2 regions of the Pseudoalteromonas sp. SR43-3 genome follow, and region 2 is predicted to be linked to the other one. Evidence: predicted binding sites of a transcription regulator. Region 2 holds the regulator's gene; the other holds the start of a gene.

Evidence for each region. Region 2 encodes sigma-54, which starts transcription at its own class of promoters, with help from an activator protein. Its sites were predicted from a motif close to GTTGGCACGNNNNTNGNNT; they were not measured.
Region 1: a site for sigma-54 is predicted at 5,113-5,131, ahead of flgJ (flagellar assembly peptidoglycan hydrolase FlgJ). Genes of this name have one in related genera too.

What each region holds. Positions count from the first base shown of each region.
Region 1 covers NZ_JACJEC010000005.1:251,550-259,163, reverse strand. The annotation lists gene H5088_RS09240 (flagellar hook assembly protein FlgD) at 1-43, shown strand, start outside; gene flgE (flagellar hook protein FlgE) at 102-1,484, shown strand; gene H5088_RS09230 (flagellar basal body rod protein FlgF) at 1,642-2,385, shown strand; gene flgG (flagellar basal-body rod protein FlgG) at 2,407-3,195, shown strand; gene flgH (flagellar basal body L-ring protein FlgH) at 3,212-3,895, shown strand; gene H5088_RS09215 (flagellar basal body P-ring protein FlgI) at 3,907-5,001, shown strand; gene flgJ (flagellar assembly peptidoglycan hydrolase FlgJ) at 5,168-6,184, shown strand; gene flgK (flagellar hook-associated protein FlgK) at 6,186-7,614, shown strand, end outside.
Region 2 covers NZ_JACJEC010000003.1:251,397-259,010, forward strand. The annotation lists gene ptsN (PTS IIA-like nitrogen regulatory protein PtsN) at 1-198, opposite strand, end outside; gene hpf (ribosome hibernation promoting factor) at 203-490, opposite strand; gene H5088_RS05620 (RNA polymerase factor sigma-54) at 517-2,016, opposite strand; gene lptB (LPS export ABC transporter ATP-binding protein) at 2,086-2,811, opposite strand; gene lptA (lipopolysaccharide transport periplasmic protein LptA) at 2,808-3,353, opposite strand; gene lptC (LPS export ABC transporter periplasmic protein LptC) at 3,343-3,897, opposite strand; gene kdsC (3-deoxy-manno-octulosonate-8-phosphatase KdsC) at 3,894-4,445, opposite strand; gene H5088_RS05645 (KpsF/GutQ family sugar-phosphate isomerase) at 4,446-5,417, opposite strand; gene H5088_RS05650 (calcium/sodium antiporter) at 5,421-6,389, opposite strand; gene H5088_RS05655 (ATP-binding cassette domain-containing protein) at 6,645-7,460, shown strand; gene mlaE (lipid asymmetry maintenance ABC transporter permease subunit MlaE) at 7,460-7,614, shown strand, end outside.

The DNA.
Region 1 (7,614 bases), on a different contig from region 2:
AGAAGGTGCGGTTAGGTTAACCGACATTGCAGAAATCGCGTAACAAATTTAATATTTCTTGCCTGCCAGCAGGCCACAGATTAACAGGTTAGAGGTGAATTATGAGCTTCAATATTGCATTAACCGGCCTAGCTGCCGCACAAAAAGATTTAGACGTAACTGCAAATAACATTGCAAACGTTAATACAACAGGCTTTAAAGAGTCGCGCGCTGAGTTTGCCGATGTTTACGCTTCATCAGTATTTAGCTCTGGTAAGACTAAAAATGGTGATGGTGTACAAGCGACAATGGTTGCACAACAGTTTCATCAAGGCTCACTACAATTTACAAATAACTCACTTGATTTAGCAATCACTGGTGAAGGTTATTTTGCGATGACAGACGATTTATCTTCGCAAGATTTAACATATACACGTGCAGGTGCATTTAAGTTAAACCAAGATAATTTCATAGTTGATGCTAAAGGTAATTTTTTACAAGGTTTCCCCGTTGACGAAGCAACAGGTAATACAACGTCAGTAAGCTTAAGTACTTCATCGGCCTTGCAAATACCTGACTCTTCAGGTTCACCACGCGCAACAACAAGTGTGTATAGCTCATTTAATTTAGATTCGCGAGTTGAGTCCCCAACGCTCCCATTTAATCCAGATGAAAGTGCTACTTACAATAGCTCTACATCTACTACAGTTTATGACTCACTAGGTGAGCCACATGTTTTACAGTTGTTTTTTGTGAAACGTGATGACACCGCAACTGCGACTGACGCAAATAAGTGGGATGTTTATACTACCCTTGATGGTGACAGTTTTGGAGAAAATGGCGTGCTTCAAGATGGGACTACGCCTTATGTACCTTTAACAACCCTAGGCTTTGACTCGAGTGGCGTACCGTCAACAACAGGTGATCCAGTCGTAAATAATGTAGCGAATACTTTTAATCCTATTTCGATAATTGGAGGTGATGCAGCCTCCGGTACAGCAGGCCTTTCTGATTTATTAACGAATGGTGCAAGCTTTCCTGCAGATATCGAAGTTAATTGGCGTGATGAAGCAGGTACAGCGAATAAAGTCCCTACTCAATATGCTAGTAATTTTGAGGTGAAAGCGCTTGAGCAAGATGGAGCAACGGTTGGCCGTTTAGCCGGCATTGATATTGGTACTGATGGTAAAATTGTAGCGTCATACAGTAATGGTGATACATCATTTTTAGGCCAAGTCGCTATGGTACGTTTTTCAAACTCACAGGGGCTGCAGCAAGTTGGCGATACTGCGTGGAAAAAAAGCTTAACGTCGGGTGAGCCTATTGCAGGCGAGCCAGGGTCAGGTACTTTAGGATCGATCAATTCCTCTGCACTTGAGCAATCAAACACCAATTTAACCACTGAGCTTGTAGACTTAATTACTGCACAGCGTAATTACCAAGCAAACTCACGTGCGCTTGAAGTTAACTCAACTATTCAGCAAAGTATTTTGCAGATTCGATAAGCTAAACCTCATTAAATATATTAGGCTGCATTTTTGCAGCCTTTTTTATAAGTCCTCTTTGTAAGCCCTTCTAAATACCTCTCAATTTTGTGTCAAATTTAATCTGGCACCTATTTTGCATTTGTAAGTTCAGAGATTTTTTATGTGAGTCGATACTATGGACAAAATGGTCTACATTGCGGCCTCTGGCGCTAAGCAAAGCCTACAAGGGCTTGCGCTTAAAGCCAATAATTTGGCGAATGCAAATACAACAGGATTTAAAGCCGACTTTGCGCAAGCGCGTTCTATGCAAGCGTTTGGCGAAGGTTTGCCTACACGTGTATTTTCAATGCAAGAGCGTCCGGGTTCTAACATGGTATCGGGTGGCATTGTTCAAACCGGGCGAGACTTAGATATCGCAATGAGCGATAACGCATGGCTTGCTGTGCAAGATGCCTCCGGTAATGAAGCTTACACAAAAGTGGGTACGTTAAACATTACAGCTCAAGGTATGCTCGTAACCAGCCATGGTCGTCAAGTTATTGGCGAAGGGGGACCTGTTATTTTACCCGTCCCAGTCGAAAAAATAGGGTTTAGCCAAGATGGCGCTATTCAAGTTCGACCACAAGGCGCTCCTGCTAACTTTTTAGAAGAAATCGACACGCTTAGAGTGGTAGAAGCAAATAGCTCACAGCTCGAAAAAGGTAACGACGGTTTATTTAGACCAAAAGCAAATGTAACAGTAGATACCTCTGCCAATGTAAAAGTTTTAAGTGGTTCGCTTGAAATGTCGAATGTGAATCCGGTTCACGAAATGGTCGACATGATAAGCCACCAGCGCCAATTTGAATTACAAGTGAAATTAATGAAAACAGCTGAAGAAATTGACGAGCGTCAAGATCAGTTATTACGCATAGTTTAACTTTAAAGTGAGGACACGATTATGAATCCAGCATTGTGGATCAGTAAAACGGGGCTAGACGCTCAACAAACCGATATATCGGTTATCTCAAATAATTTAGCGAATGCCAGTACCGTAGGTTACAAAAAAAGCCGCGCTATATTTGAAGATTTACTTTATCAAAATATTAATCAACCAGGTGGTCGTTCATCGCAAGATACCGAAATGCCGTCGGGCTTAATGTTAGGTGCGGGTGCTAAAGTTGTAGCTAACCAAAAAGAGTTTACGCAAGGCAACATGTTGACCACCGAAAACTCACTAGATTGGATGATTTCTGGCGAAGGTTTTTTTGAAGTACTGCAACCAGATGGCAATATTGCTTACTCGCGCAATGGTCAGTTTACTACCGATGGCGATGGACGAATTGTAACATCGGGCGCTGGTTACGTTATTCAGCCAGAAATGAATGTACCTGATGACGCGCAATCAATTACGGTTTCGCAAGACGGCGAAGTATCTGTACGTGTTGCAGGCCAAGCCGATAACGTTGTAATTGGTCAGCTGACTATTAGTGACTTTATTAATCCATCGGGTCTTGAGCCAATTGGTCAAAACCTTTATACCGAAACCGCTGTAAGTGGTGCACCGGTACAAGGTAACCCGGGTGTTGAAGGGTTAGGTAGCATTATTCAAGGCTCACTTGAAACTTCAAACGTAAATGTAACCGAAGAGCTAGTAAATCTAATCGAAACTCAGCGTATTTACGAAATGAACTCAAAAGTAATTTCGGCCGTTGACGAAATGATGAGTTACATCAATCAACAGCTTTAATAGAGTAGGGGGAATTATGCGTAATATTATTTTATTTGCAGCGGGCACATTATTTTTAAGTGGCTGTATGTCTACGCAAAATAGTGAAGTAGTGCAGGACGACCCTTACTACGCACCTATGTACCCCGAGCCTATTTTAGAGCCGCTGGTAGCCACAGGTTCATTGTTTAATACTCATACATCAAACGACTTATATTCTGATAAAAAAGCGCTACGTACTGGCGATATAATTACAGTTAAATTGCAAGAGTCTACTCAAGCAACAAAAGCCGCTAAAACAGAAACAGACAAAGAAACCGACGCAAGCTTAGACCCAGTGATTGGCTTAGGTGGTCTACCTGTAAATATAGGTGGCGATAGTATTCAGTTTGGCATTGGTAGCGATTCGTCGTTTACGGGCGATTCAAAATCAAACCAGTCAAACAGCTTAGTAGGCGATATTTCGGTTAATGTAATGCGCGTTTTACCTAACGGTAACTTAGTTATACGCGGCGAAAAATGGCTAACGCTTAATACCGGCGAAGAGTTTATTCGTTTAGAAGGGCTAGTACGCCCTCAAGACGTAAGCGCCGATAATACGGTTGAATCAAACCGCATTGCTAATGCACGTATTCAATACTCAGGTAAAGGGCAAACGCAAGAGGCGCAAAGTCCTGGTTGGCTTACACGTTTCTTTAGCAGTTCGCTGTTTCCATTTTAGAGGGTAACAACATGAATAGCCTTAAAGCTTTATGTTTAGTTGTGTTATTAGGTTGGCAGTTTACTGCCAGTGCTGAGCGCATAAAAGATGTGTCTATGGTTGAAGGCGTACGCTCTAACCAATTAGTCGGTTATGGCTTAGTGGTTGGTTTACCAGGCACTGGCGAGCAAAACTCATACACACAACAAAGTTTTAGAGGCATGTTGAACAGCTTTGGTATTACGCTACCTTCAACTCAAAGTCCTAAAATTAAAAATGTTGCCGCTGTTGCTGTACATGCAGAATTACCTGCATTTAGAAAACCCGGGCAAACAATAGATATAACGGTTTCTTCTATTGGTAGTGCAGGCAGTTTACGTGGCGGTACTTTACTACAAACTTTTTTAAAGGGTGTAGACGGTAACGTGTACGCTATTGCACAAGGTAGTTTAATTGTTGGTGGCTTAGGCGCACAAGGTCTTGATGGTAGTAAGGTTGTAATTAACACGCCTACAGTTGGTCGTATACCAAATGGCGCAACAGTTGAACGCACCGTAGAAAGCCCATTTATGCAAGGCGATTACATTACTTTTAATTTAAACCGCCCAGACTTTACAACGGCAAAACGCCTAGAAAAAACAATTAATGACCTAGTTGGCCCAAATAGCGCACAAGCAATAGATTCTGTTTCTATTCGTGTTATAGCACCACGCGATGCATCCCAGCGTGTATCGTACTTATCAACACTCGAAAACTTAGAATTTAAACCAGCTGACATGGCCGCTAAAATTATAGTTAACTCGCGCACGGGTACAATTGTGATTGGCAAAAACGTTAAGCTTCAGCCTGCGGCTATAACTCACGGTGGCTTAACAGTAACAATTGCAGAACAACAAAACGTGTCACAACCAAATCCGCTAGCAAACGGTGATACAGTTGTCACGCAGCAAAGTATTATTGATGTAAATCAAGATGACTCGCGCGCCTTTGTATTTAATCCAGGTGTAAGCCTTGACGATTTAGTTCGCGCAATTAACGAAGTAGGCGCAGCGCCTGGTGACTTAATGGCTATTTTAGAAGCACTAAAAGAAGCTGGCGCAATTAACGGACAGTTAGTTGTTATATAAATAACCCAGGCCAATAAATAACGTATTACTTAAGCCCTATATTTTTTAAATTAGGGCTTTTTATTTACAGCAACTTAAGTTTATTATTTTTATCTTCCTCGTTTTATCGGGAGTGGCTCAATTTTTGCATTTTTAACTGCATTATTCATTTTGTGTCAAAAAGCCGATGGAAACTAATCACCTCGATAAACAAAACTTTTTTGATTTAGGCAACTTAGATTCACTTCGTAAAGAAGCCTTAACGAGCGGCGATGCATCAACTGATGCCTCTAAAGCTGCGCTCAAAAAAGCGGCCGCACAATTTGAAGCTATTTTTACGCAAATGTTGCTCAAAGGAATGCGCAAAGCTAACGAAGCATTTGAAGATAAAGACAGTCCATTTAATTCAAGTGGCGTAAAGTTTTTTGAAGAAATGCACGACCAGCAACTTTCAACAGAGCTTTCTTCAAATGGCTCGTTAGGCCTTGCCGATTTAATTGTTCAGCAGTTATCGCCTGAGTCTAAAAACTTTATGCCAGGCTCGGTGCTTAGAACAACCAACGATATTTTCAGCGATACACAAGTGGGATCTGCTCTTCCTCATGAGCAAAAAAATAAGCAACCCGATCTTATCGTTAAGAGTACTAAAGCCGATATTGCTGAGCCTAAAGTTGATACTACAGAGACTAAAGCTGATAGCCCAACATTTAAAAATGCAGAAGAGTTTGTAAGTTCAGTGTGGGAACACGCTAAAACTGCAGCGCAAAAAATTGGTTTAAATCCTGCGGTAATGGTTGCACAAGCGGCACTTGAAACCGGTTGGGGTAAGCACATTATTAATAAAAATGACGGTGGCAGCTCAAATAACTTATTTAATATTAAGTCAGATAAAAGCTGGGAAGGCGATAAAGCAAGCAAAATAACGCTTGAGTTTGAGCAAGGTACACCCGTTAAAAAACAAGCCAGCTTTAGAGCCTACGATTCAATTAAAGACAGCGTGAACGACTTCGTTGATTTTTTAACGCAAAACCCACGCTACAAAGAAGCATTACAAAATACAGCAAAACCAAATGACTTTTTAGATTCATTACAAAAAGCAGGTTATGCAACCGATCCAAATTATGCCAGCAAAATAAAACAAGTGCTCAATAGCAGTCAGCTAAAAGACATTGCGGCAAACGTGATCCGCCAAGGAGTAGAGTAACATGTCGTTTAATTTATTAAACATTGCCAGTTCTGGGGTTAGAGCAAGCTCGGAGCTACTGCAAACGACAAGTAAAAATATCGCCAATGTTAATACAGAAGGCTATGTTCGTGAGCGTACAGAGTTTACTACTATGGTTGATAACCAAGTAGGGCGAGGCGAAACATACCGATTATTAAACGAGTTTGCTCAGTCACAGCTAAATCGTGACACCTCTAATAAATCGTTTTTCGATCAGTTTATTACTGAGGCTAATCGAGTTGATACTATTTTTTCTGAAGAGTCGAACAACCTTTCGACTGGTATTAACTCTTTATTTAATAATGTGCAAGAAGCGCTAAATCAGCCCTCATCTACCGTTGCTCGCTCATTAGTAATGACAGATGCGCAAAGCTTAATTGATCAAATGGATAGGCTTTCTGGCATCGTGCTTGATCAAAAAAGTATAGTGAACGAGCAGCTCGAAATATTTTCAGATGAAGCAAACTCACTCATTCAAAGTATTAGCACGCTAAATCAAAATATTGCAGCCGTTAATGGCACTAATAACGCCGCAGATGCAAGCTCTACCTATAACGAACGCGATAAAGCAATACGCGACTTATCAGAGCTAATAGACATAGAAACGCTTGATGGTCCAAATGGCGAAAAACTCGTTTTTATGGGCACAGGCGAAGCGGTTGTTATGCAAAATGGCGCATTTAACTTATTTTCGATGACGGGGGATCCTGATCCTAATTTTAAAGAATTCACGCTTGATGTTAACGGTGGCAAAGCAGTGCCGCTTGAAGTTGATGTAAGCAAGCTTAAAGGTAAAATTGGCGGTTTACTTGCTTTTAGAGATGACATATTAGTCCCTGCTCAAAACCAAATTGGCCAAATGGGCTTAGCGATAGCTGATGCATTTAACGAACAAAACAAATTGGGTATGGATGCAACAGGCCAGCTAGGTGGTAATATTTTTAATATACCTACCGTTGGCGCTTATGCGTATCAAGCGAATACTGGTGATGCTGGTATGACTGCAACTGTAGAGCCCGGTAAAGGCAGTGAATTACCTGCCAGTGACTTTATTATTACTTATACGAGTGCTGCATCGGTTTCTATTCAACCAGTAGATAATAAAGGCGAGCCGCTAGGTGACCCATCAGTTGCAGATATCCCAGCTGATGGGATCATAAATGCAGACGATATTCGAAATGCAGTCCCTTATCAAGCGGCAACAGCTACAACACCAGAAGTATTAGCAACGGTAAAAGACTCCTTCGGACTACAATTAAATATAGATACAACCAAAACAGGTAACGTGGGTGATCAGTTTCAAATTAAACTTAATTCTGACTCGGCTTCTAGCATAACGCTTGCAACCGGGCGCGCAGAAGATTTAGCATTAGCTTCACCTATCCGTACTGCTAACAGTATAGATAATA
Region 2 (7,614 bases):
AGGAATAGCAATGCCACGTCCTATACCTGTACTACCTAATTTCTCTCTGCTCATTAAAGCATTAAGAATATCTTGTTGCGGTAAATACGGAAGTTTGTCGTGAGCAAGTTCGCTAATGAACTCTAAAATTCTTTTTTTGCTATTAAAAAGGACCGCAGCTTTGCTGCAGTCCTGGCATATAAGTGAACTTAATTTCATCATATTAGTGTCGAGCAAGCTTCTCTTTGTGTTTGATTACTTGGCGATCGAGCTTGTCGATCAATGAGTCAATAGCGGCATACATATCTTGATGTTCTGTAGAGGCAAATAGCTCAGCACCGCTTACGTGTATTGTGGCTTCTGCTTTTTGATTTAATTTTTCTACATCGAGAATGACATGAACATTATTAATATGATCAGAGTGTCTTTCAAGCTTCGCAAATTTAGTATTAATATAGTCTCTTAGTGAATCGGTTAATTCTACGTGACGACCAGTTAAGTTTAGTTGCATAAGCATTACCCTCTTAGTTTAGCGTCTTAAATCAGACTTTTACGCTGATTTGACGGTGGAATAGCAAGAGATTCGCGGTATTTTGCGATTGTACGTCTCGCTACTTTAATTCCTTGCTCAGCCAATATATCCGCTATTTTGCTATCACTCAATGGTTTTGCTGAGTTTTCTGCTGCGATTAATTTTCGGATAAGCGCACGTATTGCTGTAGATGAACATTCACCACCGTTTTCAGTACTTACATGGCTTGAGAAAAAATATTTAAGCTCAAATATACCACGGGGTGTATGCATGTACTTTTGAGTAGTTACGCGAGAAATTGTCGATTCGTGCATTTCTACCATTTCAGCAACATCATTTAAAACCATTGGTTTCATGGCTTCAGGGCCATGTTCAAAAAAGCCTTGTTGTTGCTTAACAATACAATTAGTAACTTTTAATAGCGTGTCGTTTCTACTTTCTAAGCTTTTAATAAACCATTTAGCTTCTTGTAAATGTGAGCGAATAAACTGGCTGTCGCCACTTGATTTTACAGTGCGAGACATTGCTGCGTATTGGCTATTAACACGAATTTTAGGCATGCTATCTGGGTTTAATTCGACAACCCAGCGGCCTTTAATTTTTTTAACTGACACATCAGGAATAACATACTCAGATTCTTCCCTTACAATAGTATCTGCAGGTTTTGGGTTGAGAGTATGTATTAGTGTCATTACTTCTTTAAGCTCTTCTTCTTTGAGCTTAGTTTTTTTCATTAATGTACGATAGTCGCGAGCTGCTAATAGATCAATATGCTCGGTTAAAATCATTTTCGTTTCATTAATATAAGGTGTTTCTTTATCAAATTGATTAAGCTGAATACACAAACACTCTTGTAAACTACGTGCAGCAATACCAACAGGATCAAACAGTTGGATGCGTTTTAATACCGCTTCAATTTCATCAAGTTCGACTTCGTTATCATCTTCGTTTTCTTGATTAAAGCTTTCTAAAATCTCTTCGCAGCTTAGTGTTAAAATACCTGAATCATCGACAGCTTCTACAATAGCAATAGCAATAGCTTCGTCTGTAGGGCTAAATGGCGTTAGTTGTAATTGCCACATTAAATACTCATGGAGCGTTTCAGTAGAGGCGCCTTGGTATATTGATTCGTCTTCAGGCATTGGACCTGATGAGGCTGCAGGAGCGGCACTCATGTACTCATCCCAACTGACATCCATAGCCATGTCGTCACTTAGCGTGTCTTTTGCAAGTGCTTCACCAGTATCTTGTTCGTATTCGCTCGGAGCATCATCAGCAGATGCGCTAACAGTTATGTCATCGGTATCAGCTTTTTGCTCGTTTTTACCAGCAGCGTCTTCGGAATAGTCTGCCTCTTCAACCTCTAATAGTGGATTACTGTCGAGAGCTTCTTGTATTTCTTGCTGGAGATCCAATGTACTGAGTTGCAACAAACGAATAGCTTGTTGCAACTGTGGAGTCATTGTAAGTTGCTGGCCCATGCGCAGCTGTAGTGATTGCCTCATGTATCTCTAACAATCCTTTTATGTTGTTATAATTAATACTAGCAGATGCTTAAAGACATGGCGTAAATGTTACAGCCTAAATTGCTCGCCTAAGTAAACATCGCGTACTGTTTTATCATTTAATACGTGTTCTGGAGTACCTGATGCAATCAGCTCCCCATGAGAAACAATGTAGGCTTTTTCACAAACATCAAGGGTCTCTCTTACGTTATGGTCGGTAATTAATACACCAATCCCACGATTTTTAAGATGTTCTATTATTTTCTTTATATCTAATACCGAAATAGGGTCAACACCGGCAAACGGTTCATCCAGTAATATAAATTTAGGATCTGCTGCCAGCGCTCGTGCTATTTCTACACGACGACGTTCTCCCCCCGATAATGCCATACCTTGGCTATCACGAATGTGTTGTATGCTAAATTCATCTAATAAGTTATTGAGCGTGTCTTCTCTGGCTTGTTTATTTAGTTCTTTGCGCGTTTCTAAAATGGCCATTAAGTTTTGATAAACAGTCAGCTTTCTAAAAATCGATGACTCTTGTGGTAAGTAGCCTATGCCTAATCTAGCACGACTATGCATAGGTAAAAGAGTAATATCGTTATCATCAATAGATATTTTCCCTTTGTCGCTAGGAACAAGCCCTACAATCATATAAAAAGTCGTTGTTTTACCAGCACCGTTAGGGCCAAGTAAGCCAACTATACTGCCAGCTTGTACTTCAAGGCCGACGTTTTTTACAACTTCACGACCTTTATAGCTTTTTGCCAATAGTTCTGCTTTTAATGTGCTCATGGTTGACCTTTATCGCCTTTTTTACTTTTTTTAGTTTCGATCGGTACTAAAATTGTGTGAACACGGTCAGTTGAGTTTTCATCTTTTTCGGCACTGATGAGCTGCTGCTCTATGTCGTAGGTAATGCTTTTAGCATTTATTTTTTGTCCGGCTTGCGATACTTGTGCATTACCAACAAGCGTTAAAAAACGCTTAGATACATCATAACGTACTTCGTCAGCACTGGCGCTCATAGTCGTGCCGTCTGATTGCTTTTCTTCAAAGTGCGCAGGGCTACCTGTGGCAATTAATAATTGTTTATTATCACCAAGTTCATCACGTTTGTGTACTTCGAGGCGATCGGCTGTAATGCGGCGATTACCGTGAATAATCTCAACGTTTTTCTCAAAAATACCCACATTAGCTTTCAATTGACCTTCTTGCTTGTCGGCACTTATTGAAATTTGATTGGCAGCAGGTTGCGTGTTTTGCTCTGCAGCACTACTATTAAACGCTAGTATAAGTGTAGGAATTATAAGTGATTTTAATATTTTATTGGTCATAATATATGGTTCGCGTATGGTTAATTAGTTTTATCACTTCGGTTTTCAAGTCGGCTTCTAGGCCTTTACCGGTGATTTTTAAATTGGGTCCAGTGATAATGACGGGTTGCTCCGAACGCATTGTTAATAACTTTATATCAACCTGAATATTATCAGCATTGATTTTGTCTATCATGGCGTTATCGGTTAAGTTTTTGGCAACCACATTACCTTCTAAAATTAATTGTTTGTCTTCGTATAATGTTGCTTCGTCTGCATTTATTTGCCACGTTTGCTTTTCGTTATATAAAGTAAAAATGGGTTTTTCAAAAAACGTGAAACCTAATTGCTGATATAGTTCCATTTTAGCCGCAGTGACTTTGTGGCTAATTTTACCTTGCTCATCATAGGCTGTCTGTTTGAGCTCAATAGCTATGTAATCAGGCTTGGCAATAACTTCAGGCTCAGTCTGAGGCAAAATATTTGGTTGTGTAAAATAAGGGTACCAAAGCCAAACCATACAGCTAATGAATAAAACGCTTAATATTATGCGCGCTGCATTCATGAACTAGTGCCTTGTGTAGTCAACGCTTTACCATTTTCAAGCATGAGCAAATCGGTGAGTTCTCTCACAGCGCCAAAACCACCAGGCATTTGCGTTACATAATGTGACAAACGCTTAATAAGAGGGTGGGCATCATTTACTGCAACGGCAAAGCCTACTAACTCCATAACAGGCATGTCAGGGCCATCATCACCGATATAAGCAATTTGTTCATCGCTAAGGTTGAGTTTGTCTTTTAATTCTTGATAGGCAATGAGCTTATTTTCTTGGCCTTGATAAATATGCTGTACGGTTAAGCTACTCATACGTTGTTGCACTATTTGTGAATGACGACCAGTAATTACAGCTACTTCAAAGCCACTGTTTATAAGCGCTTTAATGCCAAAACCATCTTTTGTATTAAATGCTTTTAGCTCTTCACCTTGATTACCAAGATAAATACGGCCATCAGAAAATACACCATCAATATCGCATATAAGTAGCTTTACTTTTTTAGCGCGTGCTTTTGCATCATCGCTCAGCGGTTGATAGAGTTCTTCAAATTGCATTTATAACACTCCTGCTTTTAATAGGTCTTGCATATTTAATGCGCCAATAGGTTGGTTTTTCTCATTGACGACGATTAGGCCATTTATACGTTTGTGTTCCATAATATTAAGCGCTTCAGCAGCTAAAATATCTTGTGTAGCCGTAGTACATGACTTAGTCATAACAACATCTATTTGTGTTGTATGAATATCAATTCTTTGTTCTAAAATGCGACGTAAGTCACCATCGGTAAATAACCCTACGAGTTGCTGATTTTCATCAACAATGGCTGTCATACCTAATCCTTTAGCTGACATTTCTATTAGAGCATCTTTAACTGTTTGTGAAACATCAATAATAGGTGTATTTGCGCCGCTGTGCATAACATCTTTTAAAGTAAGTAATAAGCGCTTGCCTAAACTACCACCTGGGTGAGATAGCGCGAAGTCATCAGCTGTAAAGCCGCGAGCTTCTAATAATGCAACTGCCATGGCATCGCCCATCGCAAGCGTTGCAGTGGTACTTGATGTAGGGGCTAGACCCAATGAACAAGCTTCTTTTTCTACTTTAATGCACACATGTACATTAGCAAGGGTTGCCATTGTTGATTGTGTATTGCCAGTCATCGCTATCATTTTGGCACCAAGTCGTTTTAAAACCGGAATGATATTTAAAACTTCGCTGGTTTCCCCTGAATTAGAAATAAGCATAACCACGTCATTTTTAGTGATCATACCTAAATCACCATGACTTGCTTCACCAGGGTGAACAAAAAACGCAGGGCTGCCAGTGCTTGCAAGGGTTGCCGCTATTTTATTGCCAATATGGCCTGATTTTCCCATGCCAATGACAATAATACGGCCTTCACAGTCGTACATTAATTGGCACGCGTTATGAAAATTTTCATCTACATATTGTGCAATATCACTAAGTGCTTGGCGCTCAACATCTAAAACGCGAAGGCCTTGTTCAATAAAGTTTAGCGTTGCCATCATTTACCCTACTTGACTAAAAATATACCCTTGGTAACCCAAAAACGCTATTAGCAATAAGCCGCCTTCTACCCTATTGATACGCTGGGTGCCTCTAAAGTTCAATGACATAATAATAAGAGCAAGTGTTGCACCAATCATAATTAATATATCTCGGCTTACTAACGATGGATCAATTGCTGAAGGATTAATAATACCTGCTAGAGGTAATACAGCTAAAATATTAAATATGTTTGAGCCAACAATATTACCTAGTGCTAAATCATCTTCATTTTTAAGTACACCTGCAACCGAGGCGGCAAGTTCAGGCAAGCTAGTACCAATGGCAATAATTGTTAAACCAATGACTAAGTCGCTTAAGCCGAAGTATTTAGCAATATCAACAGCTGAGCCGATTAAAAAATGAGAACTAACCGGCAGGAGTATCATGCCAACAATTAACCAAAATACCGCTTTTTTAGTAGGTACATCGTTTGGTACATCGTCGCAGGCTTCTGAGACAAATGGGTCATCTTGGTTTTTTGCACGCATAGATACAATGATTAACCCACCGATGAATACGATAAAGCCAACTAAAAGCTCAACACCTTCACTAAATGAAAAGTAGTTATCTGAGAACACATACCAAGTAGCTAAAGATACGAGCATCACTAATGGCATTTCACGTTTTAACGTACTAGATGAAACTGAAAGAGGGCGAAATAGAGCAGTGATACCTAACACAAGTAAAATGTTTGTAATATTAGAGCCAACAGCATTGCCAACGGCTGTGTCGGTTTTGTTAGCCAGAGCGGCAGAGGCTGAAACCATCATTTCAGGGGCTGAAGAGCCCATGGCTACAACGGTCAAACCAACAATAAGTGTAGGTACACCAAAGTTTTTAGCAAGAGCCGCAGCCCCATAAACAAACCTATCGGCACTCCAAACAAGAGCTGCAAAACCAAGAATTAAAATAACAAACGAGGTAACCATTGTGTTAAGCCAGTTATACAAAATACGGATGGCGCGAATAGTAACAAAAGCCAAGATGAAAGTATAAATAAAAGAGTAAGGTCAACTAGGTAACAATGTTGCTTTTAAACAGCTAATTTAAAAATTTAAGCCGGGGTTAAGCTGTTTTGAGCGAGTCTTATAATCCTTTTCATGGGTGTATTACAAAATCTTACGAATTGTTTTTTCCATCTTTGACAAAAAAGCTTTAAAATAGGGGCACTAGTGAACATTTTTATGGAGAGCGACTTGTCGCAATCAATAGTAGAAGTCAAGGATGTTAGCTTTTCGAGAGGCAATAGAACCATATATAAAAATATGAGTTTTAGCGTTCCTAAAGGTAAAATTACTGCGATTATGGGGCCAAGCGGAATTGGCAAAACCACTATGTTGCGTTTAATTGGTGGTCAGCTTAAACCAGATTCAGGTGATATTTTATTTGAAGGTGGCAGCATTCCTAAAATGTCTCGTAAAGAGTTATACGAAGCACGTACTAAAATGAGTATGCTTTTTCAAAGTGGTGCGTTGTTTACTGATATGTCGGTATTTGACAATATCGCGTTTCCTATAAGAGAGCACACAAAGCTAAGTGAAGACCTGATTCGATTAGTTGTGTTAATGAAACTGCAAGCGGTTGGACTACGTGGCGCTAAAGATTTAATGCCATCTGAGTTATCCGGCGGTATGGCAAGGCGTGCTGCACTTGCACGCGCTATAGCACTTGATCCAGAGCTAATCATGTACGATGAACCATTTGCAGGGCAAGATCCTATTTCGATGGGCGTATTGGTTAAGCTAATTAAGTCGCTCAACGAAGTATTAGGTTTATCGTCTTTAATCGTGACGCACGATGTAACAGAGGTAATGAGTATTGCCGAACACGTTATAATTATCGCCGATCAAGGGGTAATTGGTTCTGGTACTCCAGATGAAATGCGTAATCATGAATCTCCTTTAGTTCAACAGTTTTTAAAAGGCTTGTCGGATGGTCCTGTACCATTTCATTTTCCGGCTCAGGCTTATGCAGACGAACTACTTGGAGAAAAAGCATAATGTTGGATTTATTTCAAAAGCTAGGACATAAAACGCTAGGACGCTTTGCGGCCCTTGGTCGTTCTGCTTATATGCTGTTTAGTGCATTAGCGCATGTTCCTAATTTTAAAAAAGGCACACCGTTACTTGTTCGCCAGCTTTATATGGTTGGTTC